3 regions of the Microbacterium triticisoli genome follow, and region 1 is predicted to be linked to each of the others. Evidence: riboswitches for the same ligand, from Rfam matches in the RefSeq annotation. Region 1 holds a riboswitch; each other region holds the start of a gene.

Region 1 (6,193 bases):
GACCGCGGGCGATCTCCTCCTGCAGGAGCGCGACGAGCGAGATCCACCCACGGCGATCCTGTCCGAACGTCGGCTCGTCGAGCACGATCACCTCGGGGGATGCCGCGAGCACCGTGGCCACGGAGAGCCGGCGCTTCTGACCGCCGGACAGCGTGAACGGGCTGGCGAGCGCGAGCGGGGCGAGTCCCAGCCGGTCGAGCAAGGCGTCGACGACGGCATCCGTCCTGGCCCGGTCCCAGCCGAGGGCCTTCGGCCCGACCGCCAGCTCGTCACGCAGCGTCTGGGTCAGGAACTGGTGCTCCGGCTCCTGGAACACCGTGCCGATACGGGTCAGCAGTTCGCGCGACGACCATCGGAACGGCCGACGGCCGGAACGACCCGCGAGGTCCGCTGCCGCGATCACCTCACCGGAACGCTCCGGGATGAGGCCCGCCAGTGTGAGCGCCAGCGTCGACTTGCCCACGCCGTTGGGCCCCGAGACGACCGTCGCGCTGCCCCGAGGGATCTGCACGTCCAGGCCGGCCTGGACGATCGTGCGCGGCTCCCGAGCGACCGCGAGATCGGATGCCGAGAGGACCGCCGCCCCGGTGGCGGCGTCGAGCTCGGGCAGGTGGATCTCGGCATCCGGAACCCACACGCCGGCATCGGCCAGCGCCGCCCCGTGCTCCGCGAAGACACGAGACGGCGACCCGTCGGCGAGCAGACCGCCGTCGGCGGCGAGCACGATGACGCGGGTCATCAGATCCGCCCACACCGGAGTGCGGTGCTCGACCACGATGAGCGTCGCTCCGGTCGAGTCCACCGCGCGCTCGACGCTCGCGCGCACCTCGCGGACACCGGCGGGGTCCAGGTTGGCCGTGGGCTCGTCCAGCAGCAGCAGCCCGGGGCGCATCGCGAGCGCGCCGGCCAGCACGAGCCTCTGCTTCTGCCCGCCCGACAACGCCTTGGTCGCGCGGGTCAGCGGGACGATGAGTCCGGTCGCCTCCAGAGCCTCGGCAACGCGGCCGGGAATCTCGGATGCCGGCACACCGAGGTTCTCGCATCCGAACGCGACGTCGTCGCCGACCTTGGACAGCACCACTCCGGCGTCCGGGTCCTGCAGAACCAGCCCCGTGCGGCCCCGAGCGGATTCGGGGGCCGCGCCGTCGATCCGCAGGGACCCGGTGCGCTGCCCCTCGTCGGCGTCGCCGAGCACGCCGGCGAGACCGGCGAGCAGCGTCGACTTGCCCGCACCGGACGCGCCGAGCAGCAGCACACGCTCGCCCGGTTCGATCGTGAACGTGACGTCGCTGACGGCCGGACGCCTGCGGCCCGCGTACTTCCAGCCCCAGCCCTCGGCCTGGACGCGGGCGGGGGCGTTCATACTCAGCTCAGACCTCGCGGACGAGCTCTCGCCCGGCCGCGAATCTGTTCAGCGCCCCCGTGACGGCGAGGGCTCGGACGAGCAGCCACCCGACCACGCCGGCGAGGATCGCCCCCGAGATCACGAGAGTGGTGAGGTAGATCGCGTTGAACTCGAGCGACTTCAGGATGTTCGGCGAGCTGCCGTAGAACAGCTCGAACACCCATGCGGCTGCCGCGGCACCGACGCCGGCGAGCATCGCGACCACGATGCCGAAGCGGCGGTAGAAGAACAGTGCGAAGATCAGCTCGGCTCCCAGCCCCTGGACGATACCCGACAGCACGGTGGAGACGCCCCACACGTTGCCGATCAGCATCGAGACGATCGCCGCGACGACCTCGACGACGAAGGCCGCGCCGGGCTTGCGGATCACGAGCCCGCCGATGACGCCGCCGATCAGCCAGATGCCGACGGCGATGCCGCCGAGGCCAGGGGTCAGCGCGTCGGCGGCGCCGAACCAGGCCCCGCCGATGATGTTCCATCCCCAGAACAGCAGACCGACCGCGACGCCGAGGACGGCGGCGACGACGATGTCGACGACCCGCCAGCGGTGCGGGCTGGTCGCAGCGGATGCGGGGGTGGTGGCGGCATTCTTCGCTTCGTGGGAAGCGGATGCGGACGTGGACGTGCTCATCTGTTCTCCTCCCTGCGCCGGCATGATCCGGATCAGGTTCGACGGTCGAAGCGCGGATCGCTTCCTCTCAGCCCGGCTCGCCGGACTCCCGTGGGTTGTGGGGTCGATCTTACTCCTCGGCCAATGCGGCGTTGTCACATACGGGTTCGGTACCGTATTCAAGTGACCCTCGATGAGCAGACCGACGGCGGCGGCGCCCTGACGCGTCGCGAGCACCGACGGCGCACCGGGGCCATCCCGACGGTCGTGGACGCCGACCTCGACGCCGCGGCCTCCGAAGTCGCCGCTGCCGAGGTCGTCTCGGAAGCCGAGATCGTCGCGGAGACCGCCGCGGTCGACGACGGTACGACTGAGGACGCGGATGCCACCCGTGCGATTCCGGTGACGACCGGTTCGTCCGCCGTGAACGCATCCGAACCGGAGGCCTCTGCCGAGTCCGGCCATTCGGACACCGCGCGAAGCGGCGCCGTAGTCGGCTCCGGGACGAACGTGTCCGCGGACGTCCCGTTCGAAGGCGAGCCTGCCGAGGCGATCGATACCCGTGGCGCTCCGTCTGCGCCGGGCGCACGTGCATCGGACGCGTCCGGGACCACCACGTCCGAGCTCTCTGACTCCGGCGTGGTCGTCGCCGCAGGTTCCGCGCCGCCCATGTCCGCGGCCGCCGCATCCGTGCCGACCGAGGTCGCGCCCCCCGAGGACGACGCCGCGCTGTCGTCGCTGCTCACGGAGCAGGATGATCAGGCGGAGCCGCAGGCCGCCTGGGCCGATGAGAACTCGCCGCCGACCGCACTGCTGTGGGTGGACCCGGCCGCCGTTGAGGCCGCCACCCAGGCCGCACCGCTCGAGGCGCAGAGCACGGACGACGCCCCCGACCTGCTCGTCGGTGCTCCACGGCGCGGATTCCTGCAACCGGGCATCCTCATCCCGCTGGGGACGCTGGTCGCCCTCGGTGTGGCGTACACGGCGACCGTGCTGCTCTGGCCGTTGCACGAACTGCCGCCCACCATCGAAGCCGTCACGGTCGAGCCCGCAGCCGCCGGGGCCGCCGCGCTCACGTGGCCTGCGACCGGGAGCGCGGGAGTGAGCGTCGCGGGCGTCGGTGCCGCGGCATCCACGCCGGAGGCCGCCCCGATCGCCAGCATCACCAAGGTCGTCTCCGTGATGATGGTGCTCGACGCCATGCCGCTGCAGCCCGGCGAGCAGGGGCCGGAGTTCGCGTTCGACCGCGGCGACTCCCGCGAATACTGGTCGTACCTGCGGGATGACCAGTCGGCGCTGGATGTTCCGGTCGACGGCGTGCTGACCGAGTACCAGATGCTGCAGGGCATCCTGCTGGGATCGGCCAACAACTACATCGATCGTCTCGCCGAGGAGATCTGGGGATCGGACCGCGAGTTCGCCGCCGCGGCCGAGGCATGGCTGTCCGCCCGCGGCCTGGACGAGATCGACATCGTCACCCCCTCCGGTCGCAACGAGAACAACGTCGCCTCCCCGGAGTCTCTGACCGCTCTCGCCTCGATCGCCATGGCGCATCCCGTCTTCGCGGAGATCGTCGGAACCCGGTCGGTCGACCTGGCCGGTGCGGGTCTGGTCACGAACTCGAACGGCCTCCTCGCCGACCCAGGTTTCGTGGGCCTCAAGACTGGTTCGCTGGACGGCGACTACAACCTGCTCAGCGGCAAGGACGTCACGGTCGGCGACACGGACGTCCGCATCTATGCGGCGGTGCTCGGTCAGAAGAACAACGACGAGCGCCTCGCCGCCAGCCGGGCGCTGTACGCGCAGGTCGAGGAGCAACTGAACGCGCAGGGTCCCGCCGTCGACGCCGGCACTGTCGTCGGCCAGGTCAGCACCGCCTGGGGTGCGAGCTCGGACATCGTGACGGATGCCGATGCGAACGTCGTGCTCTGGAACACGGCGGCACCGACTGCCGAGGTGACCTTCGACCTCGGAGAGACCAGGGACACCGAAGCCCCCGTGGGGTCCGTCATCGTCACCGGCCCGGTGAACGCGACGGAGGTTCCCGTCGTGCTGGCCGACGAGATCGAAGGCCCGAGCGCGTGGTGGCGACTGACGCACCCGTTCGAGCTGCTCGGCATCACGAGCTGACGCGGAAATCGCGCCCGAGGTGGCACACGTGGTCGCTTCACCGTGCCGGACACGACCACACGCGACCCCTCCCGGCGCCCCGGGCGCCCACGCAGACCGGGCTGTCGCGATTGGTCGCCTCACCACCCCCGATATGACCAGGTGCCCCGGCGCCCGGACGCGACGGAGGGCCGCCACCCCGTGGGGTGACGACCCTCCGTCTGCGGGTCAGGCCCGCTCGGACTCCGACTCGGCCTCGGCCGCTTCCTCTGCCTCGCCGGTCACGACGACCGGGGTTGCGGTGAGCGCCTCTTCGGCATCGATGTCGGTCGCGGCCTGCTCGAACTGCGACTGGTACAGGCGCCAGTAGGCTCCCTGCGCAGCGATGAGCTCGTCGTGCGTGCCCTTCTCGACGATGTCGCCGTGCTCCATCACGAGGATGAGGTCGGCGTCGCGGATCGTCGACAGACGGTGCGCGATCACGAACGAGGTTCGGCCCTGACGCAACGCAGCCATGGCGTGCTGCAGCAGCAGCTCGGTGCGGGTGTCGACGGCGCTCGTCGCCTCATCGAGGATGAGGATCGACGGCTGCGACACGAACGCCCTGGCGATCGTGATGAGCTGACGCTCACCCGCCGACACGTTCGAGGCGTCCTCGTCGAGAACCGTCTCGTAGCCCTCGGGAAGTGCGTGGACGAACCGGTCGACGTAGGTCGCCTTCGCCGCCGCCAGCACCTCTTCGTCGGTCGCCGTCGCACGACCGTACCGGATGTTCTCCAGGATCGATCCGGCGAACAGCCACGGATCCTGCAGCACCATTCCCGTGCGCGAGCGCAGGTCGGAACGCGTGAGCGCTGCGATGTCCTGACCGTCGAGCAGGATGCGCCCGCCGCTCAGCTCGTAGAAACGCATGATCAGGTTGACGAGGGTCGTCTTGCCTGCACCCGTCGGCCCGACGATCGCGACCGTCTGGCCGGGCTCCACGCGGAACGACAGGTCGTTGATCAGCGGACGCTCCGGCGTGTACGAGAACGACACGTTCTCGAACTCGATGACACCCTTGCCCTGCTTGATCTGCGGGGCGTCCTCGTCGTCGGCCTCCTGCTCGTCGGCATCGAGGAAGTCGAACACCCGCTCCGCCGAAGCAGTACCGGACTGCACGACGGCCGCCATGCCGCCCAGCTCGCTCAGCGGCTGCGTGAACTGCTGCGAGTACTGGATGAACGCCTGTACGTCGCCGAGACGCAGCTGGCCGCTGGCGACCATCAGACCACCGAGCACCGCGATGCCGACGTAGGTGAGGCTGCCGACGAAGGTCATGGCGGGCATGATGATGCCCGACAGGAACTGCGCCTTGAAGCTCGCCTGGAAGAGCTCTTCGTTCTCGACCTGGAACTTGTCCAGGGCGTCCTGCTCGCGGCCGAAGACCTTGACCAGCGCGTGGCCGGAGAAGGCCTCCTCGACGCGGGCGTTCAGTCGGCCGACCTTGCGCCACTGCGTTCCGAACGCCTTCTGCGAGTGCGGACCGATGACGCCGAAGATGACACCCATCAGCGGTAGCGCGACCAGCGCGACCAGCGCGAGCTGCCACGAGATCGTGAACATCATCCAGAGCACGCCGATCACGGTCAGGATCGACGTCAACGCGCCCGAGAGCGACTGCTGCATGGTCTGGGTGATGTTGTCGATGTCGTTCGTGACCCGAGAGATCAGCTCACCGCGCTGCACCTTGTCGAAGTACGACAGCGGCAGACGGTTGATCTTCGCCTCGACGTCCTCGCGCAGACGCCACATCGTGCGCATCATGATGACGTTGATCACGTAGCCCTGGATCCAGGTGAGCAGCGCAGCGCCGACGTAGATCGCCAGCACCGCGATGATGATCCATCGCAGCCGATCGAAGTCGATGCCGGCGCCGACCTGGAAGTCGCTGAACGCCGCGACCATGTTCGCGAAGTCGTCCTGCCCCTGGGCGCGGAGCATCTCGACGATCTGCTCCTGGGACGTTCCGGCAGGGACGCCGGAGTCGCCGAGCGTCTTGGAGATGAAGCCCTCGTAGATGATGTTGG
Region 2 (6,193 bases), 930 kb from region 1:
TGCTGCAGTGCGCGCGCCGCGCGCTGCGCCTGTTCGGCGGCGTCGCGCACCTGGGCGAGTACGCCGTCGATCTGCACGTTCGCCTCGGTGAGGGTGTCGACGGTGCGCTGCGGGTCGCGACGCGCAGCGGTGAGGGCGGCCTTCGCCTCATCGACTCTCGCCCGCGTGCCGGCGATGAGCGGGGCGATGGTTCCGTGGGGATCGGGTGTCTGCGACGCTGCGGCGAGATCAGCCTCGAGTTCGGCGATGAGCGCCTTCGCCTGGTCTTCGATCGCGGCCAGATTCGTGCCGAGCGTCGTCACGGCCGCGGCGAGCTGCTCGGCCTGGATCACGGCCTGTTCGGCGGTGCGGATCGAGAAGGCGGCCTCGCCGGTGCGGGCGTCGGCGATGAGGCTCGCCGCCTCGGCGATCTCGGTGTCCGCGAGTGCGAGCCGTTCGGCGGCCTGAACCGGATTCTCCGCGACCGTGCTCAGGGCAGCGGCGTCATAGATCGCGGCAAGCGTCGCGAGCGCCGCTGGTAGACCCGAGACGGCCGTCTGCGCCTCGCTGCGGCGCACCTGCACGCGCTGCAGCGCGGCTGGCGCCTCGGCCTCCACCTTCCGCAGCTGTTCGAACGTCTCGATGTTCGCGTCGAGCAGTTCGTCGGCTTCCGTGCAGAACTGGATGATCCGGATGTGCCAGGCGCGGCGCTGCTCGACGGAGTCCTCGTTCTCGTCGTCGAGCTGCTGCTTGAGCGCGAACGCCTCGGCGACCTTCGCCTTGGCCTGGTCGACGACCTGCACGAACTGCGCGGTCGACTCGTCGCCGAACTGCGCGACGGCGAAGCCCAGCTCCTCGCGACTGGACGTGATCGCGTCGTCCGCCTCGACGAGCGCCCGGCCGGCCTGGCGCTCCAGATCGGCGTCGCTCACGGCCGAGAACGGATCGTTCGGGTCGGGAACAGCGGGCTGGGCGCCTCTGGCCTTCTTCTTCGCGCGCGCCACGAGCCAGATGATCAGCACGACGACCGCGGCGGCGATCAGGACGAACAGCAGGATCCATCCCGCGTTCGACGGGCCGGGGAAGGCATCGGCGGCCGCCACGATGGCGCCGTCCCAGTCACCGTCGCGAAGCCGGTCCTCGATCGCCTGCGTGATCGTATCGAGCTGGCTGTCGCTGAGCGGCCCCTCGCCGTCGGCGGACAGGGCGTACTGACGGGACTCGACGGCGATCGCGAGCAGGTATTGATCGGCGCCCAGCCCGTTGTCGATCGCCGTCTGGTCGGCCCATTCGACGTTGTCGGACGGGTCCGTGAATTCGTCGACGATCACGACGTACAGGTCGCCCTCGGATGCGTCGCTCAGCGTGTCCAGTCGTGCGTTCGCCGCGTCGAGTTCAGAAGCGCTGAGCACTCCGGCTTCGTCGGTCACGAACCCGGCATCCAGTGTGACCGGTGGTGTCGCCACGGCGCTCGAGGCGAGGAATCCGGAGGCGAACACCGCCACGATCATCCCCAGGATGATCGTCATCCGTGACCGCATTCTGCTCCCTCCAGGGAGACGCTGGGCCCCCACTGAGCACGAGTCTATTCACTGACGTGAACCGAGGGTACCGACTGTACGGAAACTGTCTGTGTCGTCGCAGGGAAGCGGTTCGGAGCCGCATACGCTGGAAGGCATGGAGGACAGGTACGGCGCGGATGTGCTCGCGAAGGGCTGGCGCGAACGCGCCGCGAAGCAGATCCCAGAGGTCCCCGCGGAGGCCGACCTCGTCGTCGAGGTCGCGGACGACGGGTTCTGCGGCGCGGTGACGAAGGTGCAGTCGGGCACCGTTGAGCTGGAGGACTGGAAGGGGCGCAGAAGGCTGTTCCCCCTCGGTGGGGGATTCCTCATCGACGGCGAACCCGTCAGACTCGTCCCGCCTGCTCCCAAGGACAAGGGGCCCCGACGGACGGCATCCGGATCCTTCGTCGTGGCGGACCAGCGCGCCCGCGTGGCGCTGCCGAGCCGCATCCTCGTCGAAGGCCGCCACGACGCCGAACTCGTCGAGAAGGTGTGGGGCGCCGACCTGCGCGTCGAAGGCGTCGTCGTCGAGTACCTGCAGGGCGTCGACCTGCTCGACGAGCTGCTCGCGGCCGAGCCGCCGAGCGCGAAACGCCGCTATGGTGTGCTCGTCGACCATCTCGTCCCCGGGTCCAAGGAATCGCGCATCGCGGAAGCCGTCGCACGAGGACCGCACGGTGCACACGTCCGCATCGTCGGGCACCCGTACGTCGACGTGTGGCAGTGCGTGAAACCGGAAGCGCTGGGCATCGCGCGCTGGCCGGAGATCCCTCGGGGCATCGAGTGGAAGGTGGGCATCTGCAAGGCGTTCGGATGGCCGCACGAGGACCAGGCCGACATCGCCCGCGCCTGGCAGGCCATCCTGAGCAAGGTCACCACCTATCGCGACCTCGAACCGACGCTCCTCGGCCGGATCGAGGAGCTCATCGACTTCGTCACCGCCCCGTGAGGACGCCTCGCCGCCGCGACTACCCTTGAGGTATGCCCGAGCCCCGCACGTTCCGTGATGAACCCGTGTCCTTCGTCCGCCGCAGCGGCCGCATGTCGGAGGCGCAGGAGCGGGCGTTCGAGGAACTCTCCGGTCACTACCTGCTCGATGTTCCGCGCGCCATCGCCTCGACGAGCGTCCATGCCGATGCGCGACTCGACGTCGCAGCCGAGTACCGCCGCGACGCGGCGCTGATCGTCGAGATCGGGTCCGGCCAGGGCCACGCGATCGTGTCTGCTGCCGCCGCGCGCCCCGAAGACGACTTCCTGGCGATCGAGGTGTTCCGCGCCGGGCTCGCGCGCACGATGCTGGATGCCGACAAGGCGGGCGTCCGCAATCTGCGGCTCGTCGAGGCGAACGCACCTGAGGTCCTGGCGACCTATCTCCCGGAGGCGAGTGCCTCCGAGGTCTGGGTGTTCTTCTCCGACCCGTGGCACAAGAAGCGGCACACGAAGCGGCGACTGATCCGCGATGGATTCGGTGCGACGGCCGCCAGGGCGCTCGCCGACGGCGGGCTGCTGCGTCTGGCTACCGACTGGGAGGACTACGCCCTGCAGATGCGCGAGGTGCTGGACGCCGAGCCGCTGTTCGAGCGCGCGTTCGAGGGGGAGTGGGGCGATCGCTTCGACGGCCGTGCCATGACCGCGTTCGAGCGCAAGGGAATCACGAAGGGGCGCGAGATCCGCGATCTCACGTACCGCCGGAAGCCGCGCGCGTGAGCACGACCGTCGTCCGGTCCCGCTGGGGGATCGCACCCGCTGCGCTGGTCTGCCTCGCGGCGCCGGCCTTCTTCGTCGTGCAGTGGGCGTGGCTCGGCTGGGTGCTGCTGGCCGCAGGTGTCGGAGCGGCATGGATGCTCGAGCGGCGCGCCGTGACGGTAGCCGCGCCGTCGCTGACGCGGGACCTGTCGCTCATCGCGATCGGGATGCTCATCGTGAGCGTCATCCCGCTCGCGGCCGAGCTGGACAACCTCGCCATGCTGCGCTTCACGCTGGCCCTCGGCGGAGCCGTGGTCGTCCCCTACCTCGTCTCGCGGTACGTCTACCGCGACCGTGCGATCTCGTTCCCGTGGCGCACAGGACAGCGCTGGGGTCGACTGCAGTGGGGCTGGCTCGCGGCAGTCCTGGCACTGGGGTGGCTCATTCTGCCGTTCTACTTCATCACCAGCGGCGTCTACCAGAACTGGCCCGTCGTCGACACCCCGGAGCTCATCCTCCGACTTTTCGTCGGTGTCGGCGCCGTGGGCATCTGGGACGAACTGTTCTTCATCTGCACGGTCTTCGCGCTGCTGCGTCGCCACTTCCCCGACGCCGTGGCGAATGTCCTGCAGGCCGTGGTCTTCGTGTCGTTCCTGTGGGAGCTGGGCTATCGCGAGTGGGGTCCGCTGCTCACGATCCCGTTCGCGCTGCTGCAGGGATTCATCTTCCTGCGCACGCACTCGCTGGCGTACGTCGTCACGGTGCACCTGCTCTTCGATGCCGTCGTGTTCGCCGTGCTCGTGCACGCGCACAACCCGGGGATGCTGCCGATCTTCCTCGTATAGCTAAGCTCGTCTGCAGTGACACGGGGTGCCGCACGCGCGGCTGAGATCACACCCGTCGAACCTGATCTAGCTCGTACTAGCGAAGGGATGTCGCGATGCACACGCACGCACTCATCGAGCCCGTCCACCCGACCACAGAGCGCCCTGCCGGGCGAGGCAGGCTCGCGCTAGCGGCCGCCGCGGCAGGCACCGCCTTCGAGTGGTACGACTTCTTCCTCTACGGCACGGCGGCCGCGCTGGTCTTCCCCGTGGTCTTCTTCCCGGCCCAGGACCCGTTGATCGGCATCCTGCTGTCGTTCGCCACGTTCGCGACCGGATTCATCGCCCGTCCGCTCGGCGGTCTGCTGGCAGGGTCCCTCGGGGACCGGTTCGGGCGCCGGCCGGTCCTCACGGCGACGCTGCTGGTGATGGGCCTCGCCACGGTGTGCATCGGTCTGCTGCCCGGATACGCGCAGATCGGTGTGCTCGCGCCGATCGCACTGGTCGCGCTGCGCTTCGTCCAGGGCCTGGCGGCAGGCGGAGAGTGGCCGGGTGCGATACTGATGGCGCTCGAGCACGCCCCGCGCGGGCGCGGTCTGCGGGGCGGGATCGTCGCGGCCTCCCTGTACGTCGGCCTCATCCTCGGCAATCTCGCCTTCGTCGTGGTGGTCGCACTGCTGGACGAGGCGGCGCTGTTCGAGTGGGGCTGGCGGATGCCGTTCCTGGCCAGCATCCTGCTCGTCGTCGTCGGGCTCGTGCTGCGGCGCCGCGTGACGGAGTCCCCGGAGTTCCTCGCCGGTGATGACGGCGTCGAGCGGCGGCGACCTCTGCGTGAGGCGCTCAGCGCGCCGCGGAACGTGATCTCGGTCGTGCTCGTACGGACGGGGCAGAACGCCTGCTTCTACACGATCACGGTGTTCTTCCTCGGCTATGCGACGACGGTGCTGGGATTCTCGGCTCAGGTTTCCCTGACGGCAGTGCTGGTCGCGGCGGCGCTCGCCGCGGTGATGTGCCCCGTCTGGGGTGCGCTCGGCGAGCGGATCGGCATGACGACGCTCACGGCGTGCAGCCTCGCCGGGCTCGGCCTGCTCGCCGTTCCCCTGTTCCTCATCCTCGACGGCGGCAGCGCGGCGGCGATCATCGGGGTGGTCGCCGTCACGATCGGCATCGTGAACGCGGCGGCCGACGGCGTGCAGCCGCTGTGGTTCGCAGGGCTCTTCCCCGCGCGCCGCCGCTACTCCGGTATCTCGATCGGCCGCGAGATCGCCGGGGTCATCGGTGGAGGGCTGACGCCGCTCGCGGCCACGGCACTGGTCGCGGCGACGGGACACTGGTGGCCGGTGGCGGCGATCATGATCGTCGCCGCGGCCCTCGGAGTGGTTGGCGCCGTGATCGCACGCCCGGTCGATCGGCCCGTCGCGGCCCAGGAGGCAGCGAAAGACGACAGAATCAGAGCATGATCATCGCAGGGCTCATCCTCGCCGCAGCGGCAGCCGCCTTCCATGTCTTCATCTTCGCCCTCGAGTCGCTGAAGTGGACGGAGCCGTCGACACGGAAGGTGTTCGGCGTCGCGAGCGAGGCGGATGCCGAGACGATGAAGGCGCTCGCCTTCAACCAGGGCTTCTACAACCTGTTCCTCGCGCTCACGGCGTTCCTCGGTGTCGGGATGTACATCGTCGGGGCGACCACCGTCGGACTCACGCTCGTCTTCGCCGGCACCGGCATGATGCTGGCGGCGGCGCTGGTGCTGATCCTGTCGGACCGCTCCAAGGCGCGTGCGGCGACCATGCAGGGCACGCTGCCGCTGCTCGCGGTCATCGCGACGGCGATCGGCGTCGCGATCGGCTGAGCCGTTCAGCGGCCCGGCGACCCCTGCAGGTCGTCGAACAGCGCCATGACGGCGGGTCCCATCTCCATCTGCGTCAACACGATCCGGAACGTCCCGTCGGGGTCGATGAAGAAGTCGGTGCCGAGCCCGCCGGACCAGCCGAAGCGTCCCGCATGCTCGCCTGCCGTCACGACCGCCACGCCGTAACCCCAGCCCAGACCGTCCCAGAACCCGGGGAAGAAGCTGTCCGGGGTCTTCAGCGCGTCGGGTATCCGATCGGTCCGCAGTTCGGCGAGCAGCTCGGGGGAGACGAA
Region 3 (6,193 bases), 1.6 Mb from region 1:
ACGTGCCGCGTTCCGACGGCTCCTTCATCCACAGCAGGTCCTACGGCACCGACGCGCAGGCGGTCGCCGATCGTGTCGCGGCCATCGTCGCGGGGGAGCGCGGACGCGTCGCCACGACCCTCAAGCACTTCCCCGGGCACGGCGCGGCCGAGGGGGACTCGCACCACAGCATCCCGACGACCGGGATGGGGCTGGCCGAATGGCGAACCGTCGACGCGCTTCCGTTCCGCGCCGGCATCGACGCCGGTGCGGAGCTCGTCATGATGGGGCACCTGAGGTTCACCGAGGTGTCCCCGCTTCCGGCGACGCTGTCGCCGGAGTGGTACGGCGTGCTCCGCGACGAACTCGGGTTCGAGGGCGTCGCGGTGACCGACGACCTCGGCATGCTGCTCTCGTCCGGCGATCCGGCCTATGCCGACCCCGTCGCGAACGCCGTCACCGCGGTCGCCGCCGGCGCGGACATGGTGCTGACGATCGCCGGGTCCACTCCTGAGACAGCGGGGCTGATCATCGATGCCCTGGTGGTCCGCGCCGAGTCGGATCCCCGCTTCGCGGCTCGCGTGTCCGAGGCGGCGGCACGCGTGGCGGCACTCGCCGACGCGGCCCGCACCTGAGCCGCCTGCGCCAGGATGGACGCATGACGACTTCTCCGGCCGACTGGCTGCGCGGATTGCCCTCGCTCACCGGCACACCTCCGGATCCGGATCCGGCCGCCGTGCCGGACGATCCGGAGACGCTGTTCGTCGAGTGGATCGTCGGAGCGGTCCAGGCCGGCGTCCCTGAGCCGCACGCCATGACGCTCGCGACCGTCGATGCGGAGGGAGCACCGGACGCCAGGACCGTGATCCTCAAGGACGTCGGAGGCCGCGGCTGGGCGTTCGCCGGTCATCGCGCGTCCCGAAAGGCCGAGCAGCTGGCCGCGCGGCCGGTGGCCGCCTTGGATTTCTGGTGGCAGCCGGTGATGCGCGCCGTACGGGTGCGCGGTTCGGTCGTCCAGGCGGATGCCGCCGACAGTGCGGCGGATCTCGCCGCGCGGTCGCCCGCCGCGCGCGACGGCATCGCCCCGGAGGACTGGCTGCTCTGGCGGCTCGTCCCCGATCGCGTCGAATTCTGGCAGGGGGCCGTCGATCGACGGCATCTGCGCCTCGTGTACGAGCGGACAGACACGGGCTGGACCCACCGCATCGCCACCGGCCACACCGAACCACAGCAGAGCGGAGAGCGCATCGCATGAGCGACTACGAAGTGATCAGCATCGGAGCACCGGACGCATGGCGCGACCATTTCGGCGGATTCGCGCCGTCGCGTTCGCGCGACGGACGTCGCGTGGTCGATCACGAGCTGACGATGCAGTACATCGGCATGACCGCCAACGCCCTGCTAGCGGGCGAGGAAGCCGGCTACTGGCACACGCACGAGCGTGTCGAAGAGCTGTACGTGTTCCTCGCCGGACGCGGACAGATGGGACTGGACGACGACGTCGTCGAGGTCGAGGCGGGCACGGTCATCCGCGTCGGCCAGGGCGTCTGGCGCACATGGCGTGCGCGGCCGGACAGCGACGGCGAACTGCGCTGGCTGTGCATCCGCGCCGGCGGCGAGCAGCTCCCGCACCTGCCCGACGACTCGGAGCGCGCCGAGGGTCGTCCGATGCCGTGGGCGAAGGGATGACCGATCGGTCGCACTAGACTGCGAGGCAGTGACACGGGGTGCCGCGACCGCGGCTGAGAACAGACCCGTCGAACCTGATCTAGTTCGTACTAGCGAAGGGATGTCGCGTTGAGCGATCTTCTGCGTCCGATTTCCGAAACCGGCCTCGTGACCGAGGCCGCGACCCTCCTCGAGGAGCTGCGCGCGGCTCCTCCGCTGACCCACTGCATCACGAACGCGGTGGTGACCGGTTTCACCGCGAACGTGCTGCTCGCCCTCGGTGCGGCCCCCGCCATGGTCGACATCGTCGACGAGGCAGGGATGTTCGCCTCGATGGCGTCCGGGATGCTCATCAACCTGGGCTCTCCGCGATCCGAACAGCGCGCGGCCGCCCGAGAAGCGGTCGACGGAGCCGCCGAGGGCGGTACACCATGGGTGCTTGACCCTGTGGCGATCGGTGTCCTGCCCGTGCGCACCGGTCTCGCCCACGAGCTCGTCGCGCTGCGCCCCACCGCGATCCGTGGGAACGCGTCCGAGATCCTCGCCCTGGCAGGTGTCGGCAGTGGCGGGCGCGGCGTCGATACGACCGACACGACGGATGCCGCCGCGGACGCCGCTTTCACGCTCGCCGAGCGTCACAGCAGCGTCGTCGCAGTGTCGGGTCCTGTGGATCTGATCACGGATGGCCGGCGGGTGATCCGCATCGCGAACGGTGATGCCCTGCTGACGAGGGTGACGGGCGGCGGATGCGCGCTCGGTGCGGTGATGGCCGCGTTCCTCGGCACCGCTCGGGAGTCGGATGCCGACGCGCTGACGGCCGTCGCCGCCGCGAACCTGGTGTACACGATCGCCGCCGAGCGGGCGGCGACCCGAGCCGAGGGCCCAGGGACCTTCGCCGTCGCCCTGCTCGACGCGCTCGCCGCCATCGACTCGGACGACCTCGCCGTCGCGGCACGCATCGAGGAGGCGACCCGATGACCGTGGACCTGTCGCTCTACCTCGTGACCGACCCTGCGCTCTGCGGCGAACGCGGCGTCGTCGAGACGGTCAGGCAGGCCGTGGACGGCGGCGTGCGCATCGTCCAGCTGCGCGACAAGACGGCGACGGATGCCGAGATCACGGCCCAGCTCGTCGCACTGTCGCAGGTGATCGACGGACGCGTGCCGCTCGTCGTGAATGATCGCCTCGAGGCGGCGCTCGCTGCGCGTGCGCTGGGCGCGCGCGTGGACGGCGTGCACCTCGGACAGCGCGACGCCTCCGTGATCCGCGCCCGAGAGCTGCTCGGCCCGGATGCGCTCATCGGCCTGACGGCCAACAACCCGGCGCATCTGGAAGCCGTGCGCGCGCTGCCCGCGGGAACCGTGGACTATCTCGGCGTCGGCGTCATCCGCCCCACCCGCACGAAGCCCGACCATCCTGCGCCGCTCGGGATCGACGGGTTCCAGGCGTTCGCCGTCGCGAGTCCGTTGCCGTGCGTCGCGATCGGCGGCGTCGGACTCGACGACACCATCGCTCTGCGGGATGCGGGAGCGGCCGGTGTCGCGGTCGTGTCGGCGCTCTGCGCCGCGGACGACCCGCGCACCGCGGCCGCCGAGTTCGTGCGGCGCTGGCGTTCAGGGTCCGCGCCGCGGGTGCTGAGCATCGCCGGCAGCGACCCGTCCGGCGGCGCGGGGATCCAGGCGGATCTCAAGTCGATCGCCGCGAACGGCGGCTACGGCATGGCAGCCGTCACCGCGCTGACCGCGCAGAACACGCAGGGCGTGCGGGCCGTGCACGTGCCGCCGCCCTCCTTCCTCCGCGACCAGCTCGATGCGCTCTCGGACGACATCGTGATCGACGCGGTGAAGATCGGCATGCTTGCGAACGCCGACGTGATCCGGACCGTGATCGACTGGCTCGACGCGCAGCGGCCGGCGATCGTGGTCGTGGATCCGGTGATGGTCGCCACGAGCGGCGACCGACTTCTCGACGCGGATGCCGAAGAGGCCCTCGGCGCACTCCTCACGCGCTCGCACCTGGTGACGCCGAACCTCGCCGAGCTCGAGGTCCTGGCAGGTCGCGCGGTCGACGGCTGGACCGACGCGCTCGCCGCGGCACGGACGCTGTCGGAGCGCATCGGTGCCGCCGTCCTGGTCAAGGGCGGTCACCTTCCGGGAGACGAGGCCCCGGACGCGCTCGTCGACGCCGACAGGGTCACTGTGCACGAGTTCCCCGGTGCGCGGATCGCGACAGCCAACACGCACGGCACCGGATGCTCGCTGTCGTCCGCGGTCGCCACGCGGCTCGCAGGCGGGGATGACCCGCGACAGGCGGTCGCGGGGGCTCGGACCTGGCTGCGCGAGTCGATCCGGGAGAGCGATCCGCTGCGCGTCGGCGCCGGCCACGGCCCGATCAACCATTTCGCGGGGCTGTGGGGCAGAGGCGGCCTCGAGACCCGCCCGTCGTCAGCGCAGATCGCCGACGACTGGTGGGTCCGCATCCGCGGCATCCGCGACGGCATCGACGAGCTCGCGTTCATCCGCGGCCTCGCCGACGGAACGCTCGAGCGCGAGCCGTTCGTGTTCTATCTCGGTCAGGACGCGCTGTACCTCCGTGAATACGCGCGGGTCCTCGCCGAGGCGGCGCGGCGGGCACCGACCTCTGCAGAGCAGGCGTTCTGGGCCAACTCCGCCCATGGGTCGATCGTCGGCGAACTCGAGCTGCACGCGTCGTGGCTGACCCCGGATCGCGGGGTCACATCGGCGACGTTCCGCGCCGAACCGTCCGCGACCACCACGGCGTATCTGGACCACTTGCGCTCCGTCGCGTTCGGGGGCGAGTACGCCGAGCTGATCGCAGCGGTCCTGCCGTGCTTCTGGTTGTACACGGACCTCGGCCGGCGTCTGCACGCGGGCGAGTTCGGCGCGTACGCGCGCGATCCGCGGCATCCGTACGCCTCATGGCTCGCCACCTATGCGGACCCGGCGTTCGAGGCGGCGACCGCGCAGGCGATCGCGTACGTCATGGAGACGGCCGCCGTATCCGGGGCCGAGACGAGGGCGAGGATGTTCCGGGCGTTCGAGCGCTCGAGCGCGTTGGAGCTGCAGTTCTTCGCCGCACCGCTTGACCCGGCTCTGCTCTGAACGGAAACGCTTCCCATCACCGCAGCCGGCATGCTGACATGGGCGTATGACGGAAGTGCTGATCCTGGGGGGAACCGGCTGGCTCTCCGGCCGCGTCGCGCGACGATGGCGGGATGCCGGCGCGCGCGTGACGTGCCTCGCACGGGGAGCGCGGCCGGTTCCCCGAGGCACCGTGCTCGTGGCAGGGGACCGGGATGACGCCTCCGCCTACGACGTGCTGCGTCGGGACTGGGACGAGGTCGTCGATGTGTCATCGCGTGCACGCCACGTCCGTGCGGCCGTCGACGCGCTCGGTACGCGCGCCGGGCGGTGGACGTACGTCTCGTCCGTTTCCGTGTACGCGGACGAGGCGACCGTGGGAGCCGACGAGTCAGCCCCGCTGCACGCCGCGGCGCCGGACGACCAGGACGACTACGCCGGGCAGAAGGCGGCGGCGGAGGACGCGGTGCGGGCGCTCGACGAGCGCTTCCGCATCATCCGGCCCGGTCTGATCGTCGGAGCGGGCGACCCGAGCGACCGATTCGGCTATTGGGCTGCGGCCTTCGACCGCGCGGGTTCTCAGCCGGTGCTCGTCCCGCCGCTCGCAGACCGCTGGACCCAGGTGATCGACGTCGATGACGTCGCAGCGTTCGTCGTCGCGGGCGGCGGTCGCTCGATCGTCAACGCGGTCGGCGACCCTCAGCCGCTCGCCGATGTGCTCACGCGAGTCCGCCGGCGCACCAGCCACACGGGCGACGTCGTCGAGGCGGACGCCGAGTGGCTGACCGCACACGGGGTCGCCCACTGGATGGGGGATCGGTCGCTGCCGCTGTGGCTGCCCGCGGAGATGACCGGCTTCATGCGCCACGCGAATCGAGCGTTCCTCGACGGAGGCGGGTCCCTCACCCCGCTGGACGAGACGATCGTGGAAGTCGTCGCTGACGAGCGCGAGCGCGGCACCGACCGCACGCGGCGTGCGGGGCTGACGCGCGCCGAAGAGGCCGATCTGCTGGATGAGCTGCGCTCGCCGCGACACGTATGACGTCCCGGATTTGCGCCGGTTGCGCCGCGGGCGCTACCGTCGCGGCATGCCCTCGGCCGCACCCGCTTCGCTGACGCTCGTCCCGAGCGTCGCTCCGGTGCGCCGACGCCGCGGCGGCCGCCGACTCTAGGCGACCCTCGCGCCATGCGCCCTGTACGGGCACGGCTGTGAGCGTCGCCGCCTCCGTCGACGACCATCCCGACCGTTAAGGTGGAACCATGACGTATACCGTCGCCGTCTCCGGCGCATCCGGCTATGCGGGCGGCGAGATCCTGCGCCTGCTGGCCGATCATCCCGATATCGAGATCCGCACCGTGACCGCGCATTCGAATGCCGGCCAGCCGCTGATCCAGCACCAGCCGCACCTGCGCTCGCTCGCTCATCTGGACCTGCAGGACACCAC

Evidence for each region. A riboswitch is a leader RNA that binds a small molecule or an ion and turns the genes downstream of it on or off. The one in region 1 is predicted to bind thiamine pyrophosphate.
Region 2: another riboswitch for thiamine pyrophosphate. It lies ahead of OED01_RS05965 (MFS transporter); the one in region 1 lies ahead of OED01_RS01420 (ECF transporter S component).
Region 3: another riboswitch for thiamine pyrophosphate. It lies ahead of thiM (hydroxyethylthiazole kinase); the one in region 1 lies ahead of OED01_RS01420 (ECF transporter S component).

What each region holds. Positions count from the first base shown of each region.
Region 1 is NZ_CP107546.1:280,737-286,929, reverse strand. It holds gene OED01_RS01425 (ABC transporter ATP-binding protein) at 1-1,363, opposite strand, end outside; gene OED01_RS01420 (ECF transporter S component) at 1,371-2,036, opposite strand; TPP riboswitch at 2,029-2,138, opposite strand; gene OED01_RS01415 (D-alanyl-D-alanine carboxypeptidase) at 2,199-4,145, shown strand; gene OED01_RS01410 (ABC transporter ATP-binding protein) at 4,353-6,193, opposite strand, start outside.
Region 2 is NZ_CP107546.1:1,207,064-1,213,256, forward strand. It holds gene OED01_RS05945 (TPM domain-containing protein) at 1-1,508, opposite strand, end outside; gene OED01_RS05950 (DUF3097 domain-containing protein) at 1,657-2,490, shown strand; gene trmB (tRNA (guanosine(46)-N7)-methyltransferase TrmB) at 2,523-3,248, shown strand; gene OED01_RS05960 (CPBP family intramembrane glutamic endopeptidase) at 3,245-4,072, shown strand; TPP riboswitch at 4,084-4,177, shown strand; gene OED01_RS05965 (MFS transporter) at 4,168-5,511, shown strand; gene OED01_RS05970 (DUF1304 domain-containing protein) at 5,508-5,900, shown strand; gene OED01_RS05975 (serine hydrolase domain-containing protein) at 5,906-6,193, opposite strand, start outside.
Region 3 is NZ_CP107546.1:2,095,565-2,101,757, reverse strand. It holds gene OED01_RS10390 (glycoside hydrolase family 3 N-terminal domain-containing protein) at 1-614, shown strand, start outside; gene OED01_RS10385 (pyridoxine/pyridoxamine 5'-phosphate oxidase) at 638-1,234, shown strand; gene OED01_RS10380 (cupin domain-containing protein) at 1,231-1,668, shown strand; TPP riboswitch at 1,693-1,786, shown strand; gene thiM (hydroxyethylthiazole kinase) at 1,777-2,625, shown strand; gene thiD (bifunctional hydroxymethylpyrimidine kinase/phosphomethylpyrimidine kinase) at 2,622-4,769, shown strand; gene OED01_RS10365 (NAD-dependent epimerase/dehydratase family protein) at 4,816-5,790, shown strand; gene argC (N-acetyl-gamma-glutamyl-phosphate reductase) at 6,009-6,193, shown strand, end outside.